DNA from 2 places in the Mesorhizobium sp. M7A.F.Ca.US.005.03.1.1 genome. Region 2 is predicted to be linked to the other one. Evidence: riboswitches for the same ligand, from Rfam matches in the RefSeq annotation. Region 2 holds a riboswitch; the other holds the start of a gene.

Evidence for each region. Region 2 has a riboswitch for S-adenosylmethionine ahead of EN990_RS10395 (homoserine O-acetyltransferase). Riboswitches for the same ligand answer to the same signal wherever they lie in the genome.
Region 1: it holds a riboswitch for S-adenosylmethionine, as region 2 does, so the genes downstream of both, EN990_RS07145 (O-succinylhomoserine sulfhydrylase) here and EN990_RS10395 (homoserine O-acetyltransferase) in region 2, are expected to answer to the same signal.

Annotation. Positions count from the first base shown of each region.
Region 1 covers NZ_RZRO01000010.1:51,321-55,528, reverse strand. The annotation lists gene araD1 (AraD1 family protein) at 1-338, shown strand, start outside; gene EN990_RS07155 (ABC transporter substrate-binding protein) at 511-1,284, opposite strand; gene EN990_RS07150 (2'-deoxycytidine 5'-triphosphate deaminase) at 1,385-2,479, opposite strand; SAM riboswitch at 2,554-2,631, shown strand; gene EN990_RS07145 (O-succinylhomoserine sulfhydrylase) at 2,689-3,876, shown strand; gene EN990_RS07140 (ceramide glucosyltransferase) at 3,884-4,208, opposite strand, start outside.
Region 2 covers NZ_RZRO01000017.1:6,771-10,978, forward strand. The annotation lists gene EN990_RS36085 (hypothetical protein) at 1-66, opposite strand, end outside; gene metW (methionine biosynthesis protein MetW) at 226-840, opposite strand; gene EN990_RS10395 (homoserine O-acetyltransferase) at 899-2,068, opposite strand; SAM riboswitch at 2,183-2,260, opposite strand; gene hisC (histidinol-phosphate transaminase) at 2,398-3,507, shown strand; gene EN990_RS10405 (prephenate/arogenate dehydrogenase family protein) at 3,513-4,208, shown strand, end outside.

The DNA of each region.
Region 1 (4,208 bases), on a different contig from region 2:
CGGAGATCCTGATCGGCGACCTGCCGTCCGACATCCGCGGCACCTCGCGCATCGTGCGCGACAGCGAGGTGCTGTGGGAAAAGCCGTTCCTGTCCGGCGAAGCGAACATGTCGCACACCATCGCCAATCTCGAACATCATCATTTCAAATACGCGGCTTTTCGCCAGCCGGGTGACGTGCATGTGCACATGTTCGGCACGGCGACGCTGTCCTTCGCCGACGGCATCACGACCGAGGCCGGCGATGTCTTCGAGATCGAGGCCGGGGATTTCGGCCTGCCGCTGCGCAACCCGCTCGAGATCGAGCAGCCGGTGAAGGTGGCTGTGAAGGCGCTTTGAGAGCGCGCCTTTTCCTTCTCCCCAAGTGGGAGGTGGATCGGCGCGTTGGCGCCGAGACGGATGAGGGGTGTTCCAGCGGAGTGAAACGTTGGCGTTCCCTGGAACACCCCTCATCCGTCGCCTCCGGCGACACCTTCTCCCATAAGGGGAGAAGGAAAAAGGCGCCTCTGCCTCAATAAATATCGAAGTCGAAATACTTGGCCTGGATCTTCTTGTAGGTGCCGTCGGCAACGATCGCGTCGATGGCCGCGTTGAGCTTGTCGCGCAGGGCCGTGTCGTCCAGGCGCACGGCGATGCCGGCCTGGGTCTCGGTGCCCTTGACGTCGCCGACCAGCTTGCAGCAGCCGTCGCTTGCCTTCTTCAGCCAATCCATCAGCACGAACTTGTCCGAGATCACGGCGTCAAGACGACCGTTGGTCAGGTCGGTGATCGCCTCTTCCTGGGTGGGATAGAGTTTGGCCTCCGCGCCCGCCTTGCCATATTCATTCTGGGCATAGTCGGCCTGCGTGGTCGAAGCCTGGGCACCGACCGTCTTGCCGGCAAGGGCCGCCGGTTCGGTCGAGGTGAGATCGGTGTCCTTCGGCGCCACCAGAGCCAGCGGTGTCGTATAATATTTGTTGGTGAAGGCGACCTGCTTCTTGCGCTCCTCGGTGATGCTCATCGAGGCGATGATGGCGTCGAATTTCTTGGCCTGCAAAGCGGGAATGATGCCGTCCCAGTCCTGGGTAACGATCTCGCATTCGACCTTCATCTGCGCGCACAGCGCATTGGCGATGTCGATGTCGAAGCCTTCGACCTTGCCGTCGGCGGTAATGGTGTTGAACGGCGGATAGGCGCCCTCGGTGCCGATCTTGATTTTCTCCGCCGCCTGCACCGACAGAGAGCCGGCCAGTGTTGCCAGCATGGCAGCGCCCGCCGCCGATATGACCCATTTCGAAAATCGCATTTTCTTGGTTCCCCTTGAACGCCGCCAGCTTGACGGGCGGCAAGGCAGCCAAGCATGGCGAGCCGGTACAGGCAAGTATTTTGCCTTGGGGCAATGAGGGTCAGCGCGCGGCGCGGAAATGCTTGGACAGCTTCAGGCCCTGCGCCTGGTAGTTGGAGCCGAGATCGGTGCCGTAGAGCGCCTGCGGCCGCTTCAGCATATGCTCGTAGACCAGCCGGCCGACGATCTGGCCGTGGTCGAGGATGAACGGCACTTCATGGCTGCGCACTTCCAGCACCGCCCGGCTGCCGGTGCCGCCGGATCCGGAATGGCCGAAGCCCGGATCGAAGAAGCCGGCATAATGGACGCGGAATTCGCCGACCAGCGGATCGAAGGGCGTCATCTCGGCGGCGTAGAGCGGCGGCACATGCACCGCCTCCTGGCTGACGAGGATGTAGAATTCATCGGGGTCGAGCACCAGTTCGCCGGCGCCGCTCTTGTGGATCGGTTCCCAGAAGTCGACGACTTCCTGGGCCGCGCGCTTGTCGACATCGACGAGGCCGGTGTGATGCTTGCCGCGATAGCCGACCAAGCCGCTTTGATCGCCGTTGAGGTCGATCGACAGCGCGATGCCGCCGCCGGAAATGTTCGGCGGCTCGGTGGCGACCAGCATCTGCGTGCGATGCAGGTCGTGCAACTCGGCTTCCGAGAGCAGCGCATTGCCGATGCGGAAACGGATCTGCGACAGGCGCGACCCGGTGCGGACGACGATCGGGAAGGTGCGCGGGCTGACTTCCAGAAAGAGCGGGCCATGATAGCCGGCGGCGATCTTGTCGAACTCGTGGCCGCGATCGGTCATGACGCGGGTGAAGATGTCGAGCCGCCCGGTCGAACTCTTCGGATTGGCCGAGGCTGAAATGTCCGCCGGCAGCGCCAGGCTTTCAAGCAGGGGCACGATGTAGACGCAGCCGGTCTCCAGCACCGCGCCCTCGGCCAGATTGATCTCGTGCAGCTGCAGCCGGTCGAGCTTTTCCGAGACCTTGTGATTGGGGCCGGGCAGGAAGGAGGCGCGCACCCGCCAGGCCTTGTCGCCGAGCCTGAGATCGAGGCTGGCCGGCTGGATCTGGTCGGTGTCGAGCGCACGCGCCGACTTCAGCGCGCCGGACTGGAACAGCGCCGATATGTCCTGGTCGGGAAGAATGCCTGTCTGCCGCAAGGCTCCACTCCTGCTTGGTACAAACCTCTTAATGAAGCCGGCAATTGACGCAAGCGCGGTGCGGGTCTAAAGGGTCGTTATCCCGTGGTGATTTGGCCGGTCGGCTTGCAGCCACGTTAAACAAGTCGCTAAAGGACCGTCGGGCCGCAAGGCCGTATGGACCGGTTGCGACTTTCGCGGCCGGTTTTTTTGTGTCTGGAAGAAAAGCGATGAGCACCAAGAAGCGCAACTGGAAGCCTCAGACGGCACTCGTGCACAGCGGAACGCTGCGTTCCGGTTTCGGCGAAACGTCAGAAGCGATCTATCTCACCCAAGGCTATGTCTACGAAACGGCGCAAGCCGCCGAAGCCCGTTTCAAGGGCGAAGAGCCGGGTTTCATCTATTCGCGCTACGCCAATCCGACCGTCGACATGTTCGAGAAGCGCATGTGCGCGCTGGAAGGTGCCGAAGACGCGCGCGCCACCGCGTCGGGCATGGCCGCGGTGACGGCCGCCCTTCTGTGCAGCGCCAAGGCCGGCGACCATATCGTGGCGGCGCGTGCGCTGTTCGGCTCCTGCCGCTGGGTGGTCGAGACGCTGGCGCCGAGATACGGCATCGAGGCGACGCTGGTCGACGGCACCGACATCGCCAACTGGGAAAAGGCGGTCAAGCCGAACACCAAGCTGTTCTTCCTGGAAAGCCCGACCAATCCGACGCTGGAAGTGGTCGATATCGCCGCTGTCGCTTCGCTTGCCAATTCGATCGGCGCCAGGCTGATCGTCGACAATGTCTTCGCCACGCCCCTGCAGCAGAAGCCCTTGCAGCTCGGCGCCCATATCGTCGTCTATTCGGCGACCAAGCACATAGACGGCCAAGGGCGCTGTCTCGGCGGCGTCATCCTGTCGGACAAGAAGTGGATCGACGAGAACCTGCACGATTATTTCCGCCATACCGGCCCAAGCCTTTCGCCTTTCAACGCCTGGACGCTGCTGAAGGGCCTGGAAACGCTGCCGCTGCGCGTACGCCAGCAGACGGAAAGTGCCGGCCGGATCGCCGATTTTCTGGCCGAACGGCCGGAAATCGCGCGCGTCATCTATCCCGGCCGCGCCGACCATCCGCAGGCCGACATCGTCAAGAAGCAGATGTCGGGCGGCTCGACGCTGATCTGCCTGGACGTCAAGGGCGGCAAGCAGGCGGCCTTCGCCTTGCAGAACGCGCTCGACATCGTCCTGATCTCCAACAATCTCGGTGACGCCAAGAGCCTGATCACCCACCCGGCGACGACGACGCACAAGAATCTCAGCGACGAGGCGCGCGCCGAGCTCGGCATCGGGCCGGGCACGCTCAGGCTGTCGGTTGGCCTGGAGGATGCCGACGATCTGCTCGAGGACATCGCGCAGGCGCTGAAGGCCAGGTAGGAGGCCTTCAGGCGCCGGACGGCGTCTCTTCCAGCTCGGCCGTCTTGGTACCGATGGTCATCGCATTGCCGCGCCAGTCGATGGCGCCGCCGAGCCAACCGCGCGCCCACATCGCCGGCAGGATCAGGTCGCGCGCCATGATCGCGGCGACCATGCGTGGCGACAGGTACCAGCCCTTGGACCAGGCCAGGGCGCACTCCGGAAGATAGAAGGCCGCCAGCACGGCAAGGGCGGTTGCCCAGAGGCTGAAGCCGGCGCTTGCCGCTGCAATCAGCGCAAGCACCAGCGGCACCACGGCGCCGGTCAGGATTTCGGGTGCGAAGAACAGCGGG
Region 2 (4,208 bases):
CCAGTCGATCGACTTTGCATTCTCCATTTCGACGACGAGTGAATAAGTTGCGCGTTCTTCGACCATTTTTGCCCCCCCGAGCCGTCAGTGTGGCTATAGCCGCACTAGCCCGCTGTCAAACAGTCGACGCCATTTACACTGGTTCGCGATCGTCATACAGGGCGACTTTGCTCGGCGGCAAACACACTGTTGCTTGGCGAGTCGGGTCTTTGATCGGTGCGGAAATTACCGTTTCAGCAAGAACACTGCCTGCTGGCCGAAGAAATTCCAGAACCACCACGGCATCGACAGGCCGATCTTCTGGCCGGCGGCGTCGAGGGCGGTTGCCTTCTCGACTGTCGCGCCGAGTTCGTCGCACAGATTGACGAAATCGCGGATGGTGCAGAAGTGGATGTTGGGCGTGTCGTACCAGGAATAGGGCAGGTCCTTGGTCACCGGCATGCGGCCGTTGAGGAACAGCGACAGGCGCACACGCCAATGGCCGAAATTGGGGAAGGAGACGATGGCGCGGTTGCCGATCCTGAGCAGTTCGTCGAGCACCAGCTTGGGGTTGCGGGTGGCCTGCAGCGTCTGCGACAGGACGACGAAGTCAAAGCCCTTGTCGGGATAGAATTCGAGATCCTTGTCGGCATCGCCCTGGATGACCGAGAGGCCGCGCGCCACACATTCGTTGACGCCGCGCTGCGACAGCTCGAGTCCGCGGCCGTCGACCTGCTTGGTGTCCTGCAGCAGTTCGAGCAGCGAGCCGTCGCCCGAGCCGACATCGAGCACGCGCGACTGTGGCGGGATGAGGTTGGCGACGACTTCGAGGTCGACGCGCTGGTCGCGGTTGACGCTCATGGCTTCGCCTCCCGCCTGGCGCATGATCCCGATCCGAAAAGCCTGCAATTTTTCCGGGTCATGCGCTGAGCCCTCTCGCCCGGGCGGCCGAGCCGATGAAGCCGTTAATGGCGGCAAACAGTTCCGGCTCGTCGAGCAGGAATGCGTCGTGGCCACGGTCGGTCTCGATCTCGACGAAGGATACCGATGCGCCGGCGGCGTTGAGCGCATGCACGATCGAGCGGCTCTCCTCGGTCGGGAACAGCCAATCCGAGGTGAACGACACCAAGCAGAAGCGGGTTTTCGTGCCGGCGAAGGCATCGGCCAACCGGCCGCCATGGTCTGCGGCGAGGTCGAAATAGTCCATCGACCGCGTCATGTAGAGGTAGGAATTGGCGTCGAAGCGATCGACGAAGGTCATGCCCTGGTGCCGAAGATAGCTTTCGATCTGGAAGTCGGCGTCGAAGCCGAAGGTCAGCGCTTCGCGATCCTGCAGATTGCGGCCGAACTTGCGGTGCAGGGCGGCTTCCGACAGGTAAGTGATGTGGGCGGCCATGCGCGCTACCGCCAGGCCCTTTTCCGGGCGTTTGCCGTGCTCGAAATATTTGCCGCCATGCCAGTCCGGATCGGCCATGACAGCCTGCCGGCCAACCTCATGAAAGGCGATGTTCTGCGAGGAATGGCGCGCGCCGGTGGCGATCGGCAGTGCCGAGAAGACGCGCTCCGGATAGCTCGACGCCCATTCCAGCACCTGCATGCCGCCCATCGAGCCGCCGAGCACGCAAAACAGTTTCTCGATGCCGAAATGGTCGATCAGCATCTGCTGCGCCCGCACCATGTCGCGGATGGTGATGATCGGCAGGTCAAGCCCATAGGGCTTGCCGGTGGCGGGATTGGTCGAGGCCGGGCCGGTGGACCCAAGGCAACCGCCGATGACGTTGGAGCAGATGACGAAGAAACGATTGGTGTCGATGATCTTGCCGGGCCCGATCAGCACTTCCCACCAGCCTGGCTTGCCGGTCACCGGATTGGTGCTGGCGACGTGCTGGTCTCCGGTCAGCGCATGGCAGACGAGGATGGCGTTGGAGCGGGCATCGTTCAGCGTGCCGTAGGTCTGGTAGGCGATCTGGAACGGTGACAGCAGCGTACCGGCGTCCAGCTTGAGCGGCTTGTCGGATCCAAAACGCAAAACCGGGCTCGACGGTTGGTCGACCTCGTTGTTGGTTTTGCGGGCACGCAGAACGGCCATGACATCCATCTCACACTTTGAGCCCACGCATCGCACTCGTCGAAAGTCGATGCCGATACGGGTGTCCGGCCGGCGCGGACAACAAAAAACCGGCATTGCGGTCGCAAAGCCGGTTACAGGATGCAAACGGCCCTTTAGCAAGTTGTTTAACGTGGCTGCAAGCCGACCGGCCAAATCACCACGGAAGTTCGCTCCCCTTCTAGGGCTGTGGCGCGCCGGCGTCAACGGCCTGCCTTGGGCGGGAGGCTGTCGCCTCTCGACATTGCAGGCCACGGCTTGTATTTCCGCTGCGGCTTCCCTCAGGAAGCGTTCTCGACGGATTTTGCGACATGAGCCAGACACCGGACCAGGCACGTCCAACCCCGCGCGCGGGCATCATGGACATAGACGCCTATGTGCCGGGCAAGAGCACGGCGCCTGCCGGCGTCGCCAAGGTCCACAAGCTGTCCTCCAACGAGAACCCGCTCGGGCCCTCGCCGAAGGCGATCGAAGCCGCGCGCGAGATTGCCGGAAAGCTTGACGTCTATCCAGATGGCACCGCCAGGCGGCTGCGCGAAGCGATCGCCGAGGTGCATGGCCTCAACCCGCAGAACATCATCTGCTCCAACGGCTCCGACGAAATCCTCGGCCTGCTGGCGCAGACCTATCTGGCGCCCGGCGACGAGGCCGTCATCACCGAGCACGCCTTCATGGTCTACAAGATCTACATCCAGTCGGCGGGCGCCGTTCCGGTGACGATCAAGGAAACAGACGAGCGCGCCGATATCGACGCCATCCTGGCCGCCGTCACGCCGCTCACCAAGATCGTGTTCCTCGCCAATCCCAACAATCCGACCGGCACCTATGTGCCATTCCAGGAGGTGCGGCGTCTGCATGCCGCACTGCCGAAGAACGTGCTTCTGGTGCTCGACGCGGCCTATGCCGAATATGTTCGCCGCAACGACTATGAGGCCGGCATCGAACTGGTCGGCAGCGCAGAGAACGTGGTGATGACCCGGACCTTCTCCAAGATCGGCCTTGGCGGGGCGCGGATCGGCTGGATGTATGCGCCGATGCACATCGTCGACGCCATCAACCGCGTGCGCGGCCCCTTCAACGTCAATGCGACGGCGATCGAGGCCGGCATCGCCGCCATTCGCGATCGCGCCCATGTCGAGCGCAGCGTGGCGCACAACGAGACCTGGCTGGCCTGGCTGAGTGAGGAATTCACAAAGCTTGGGTTGCGGGTGACGCCCAGCGTCGGCAATTTCATCCTCATTCATTTTCCCGAGGACCAGAAACATTCGGCGGCGGCGGCGGACGACTATCTGACGGCGCGCGGCTATATATTGCGGCGCGTTTCGGGCTATGGCTTTCCCAATGCGCTGCGCATGACCGTCGGCACCGAAGAGGCCAATCGCGGCGTTGTCGCCGCTCTCACGACATTCCTGAAAAGCTAGAAACCATGACATCACCGATGTTTGAAAAGATCGCGCTGGTCGGCATCGGCCTGATCGGCTCGTCGCTGGCCCGCGTCATCCGCCGCGAGGGCCTCGCCCGCCACGTATCCATCTCGACCCGCAGTGCGGCGACGCTGGCACGGGCCGAGGAGCTTGGGCTGGGCGATAGCTATAGCACCGATGCGAGAGAAGCTGTCCGCGATGCCGACCTGGTCATCATTTCGGTGCCGGTTGGATCGTCCGGCGCGGTTGCCGAGGAAATCGCGCCGGCGCTGAAGCCGGGCGCGATCCTCACCGATGTCGGCTCGACCAAGGCGTCTGTCATTGCGCAAGTGCAGCCTTATGTGCCTGAAGGTGTCCATTTCATTCCCGGCCACCCGCTGGCGGGCACAGAAAAATCCGGCCCCGACGCCGGTTTCGCCGACCTGTTCGACAATCGCTGGTGCATCTTCACGCCGCTGCCCGACACCGACCCGGACGCGTTGGAGAGGCTGTCGGAGTTCTGGCGGCGCTGCGGCGCCAACATCGACACGATGGATCCCCAGCATCACGATATGACGCTGGCCATCGTCTCGCATCTGCCGCACATCATCGCCTACAACATCGTCGGCACCGCCGATGATCTGCAGTCAGTGACCAAATCCGAAGTGATCAAATATTCGGCTTCCGGCTTCCGCGACTTCACCCGCCTTGCCGCCTCC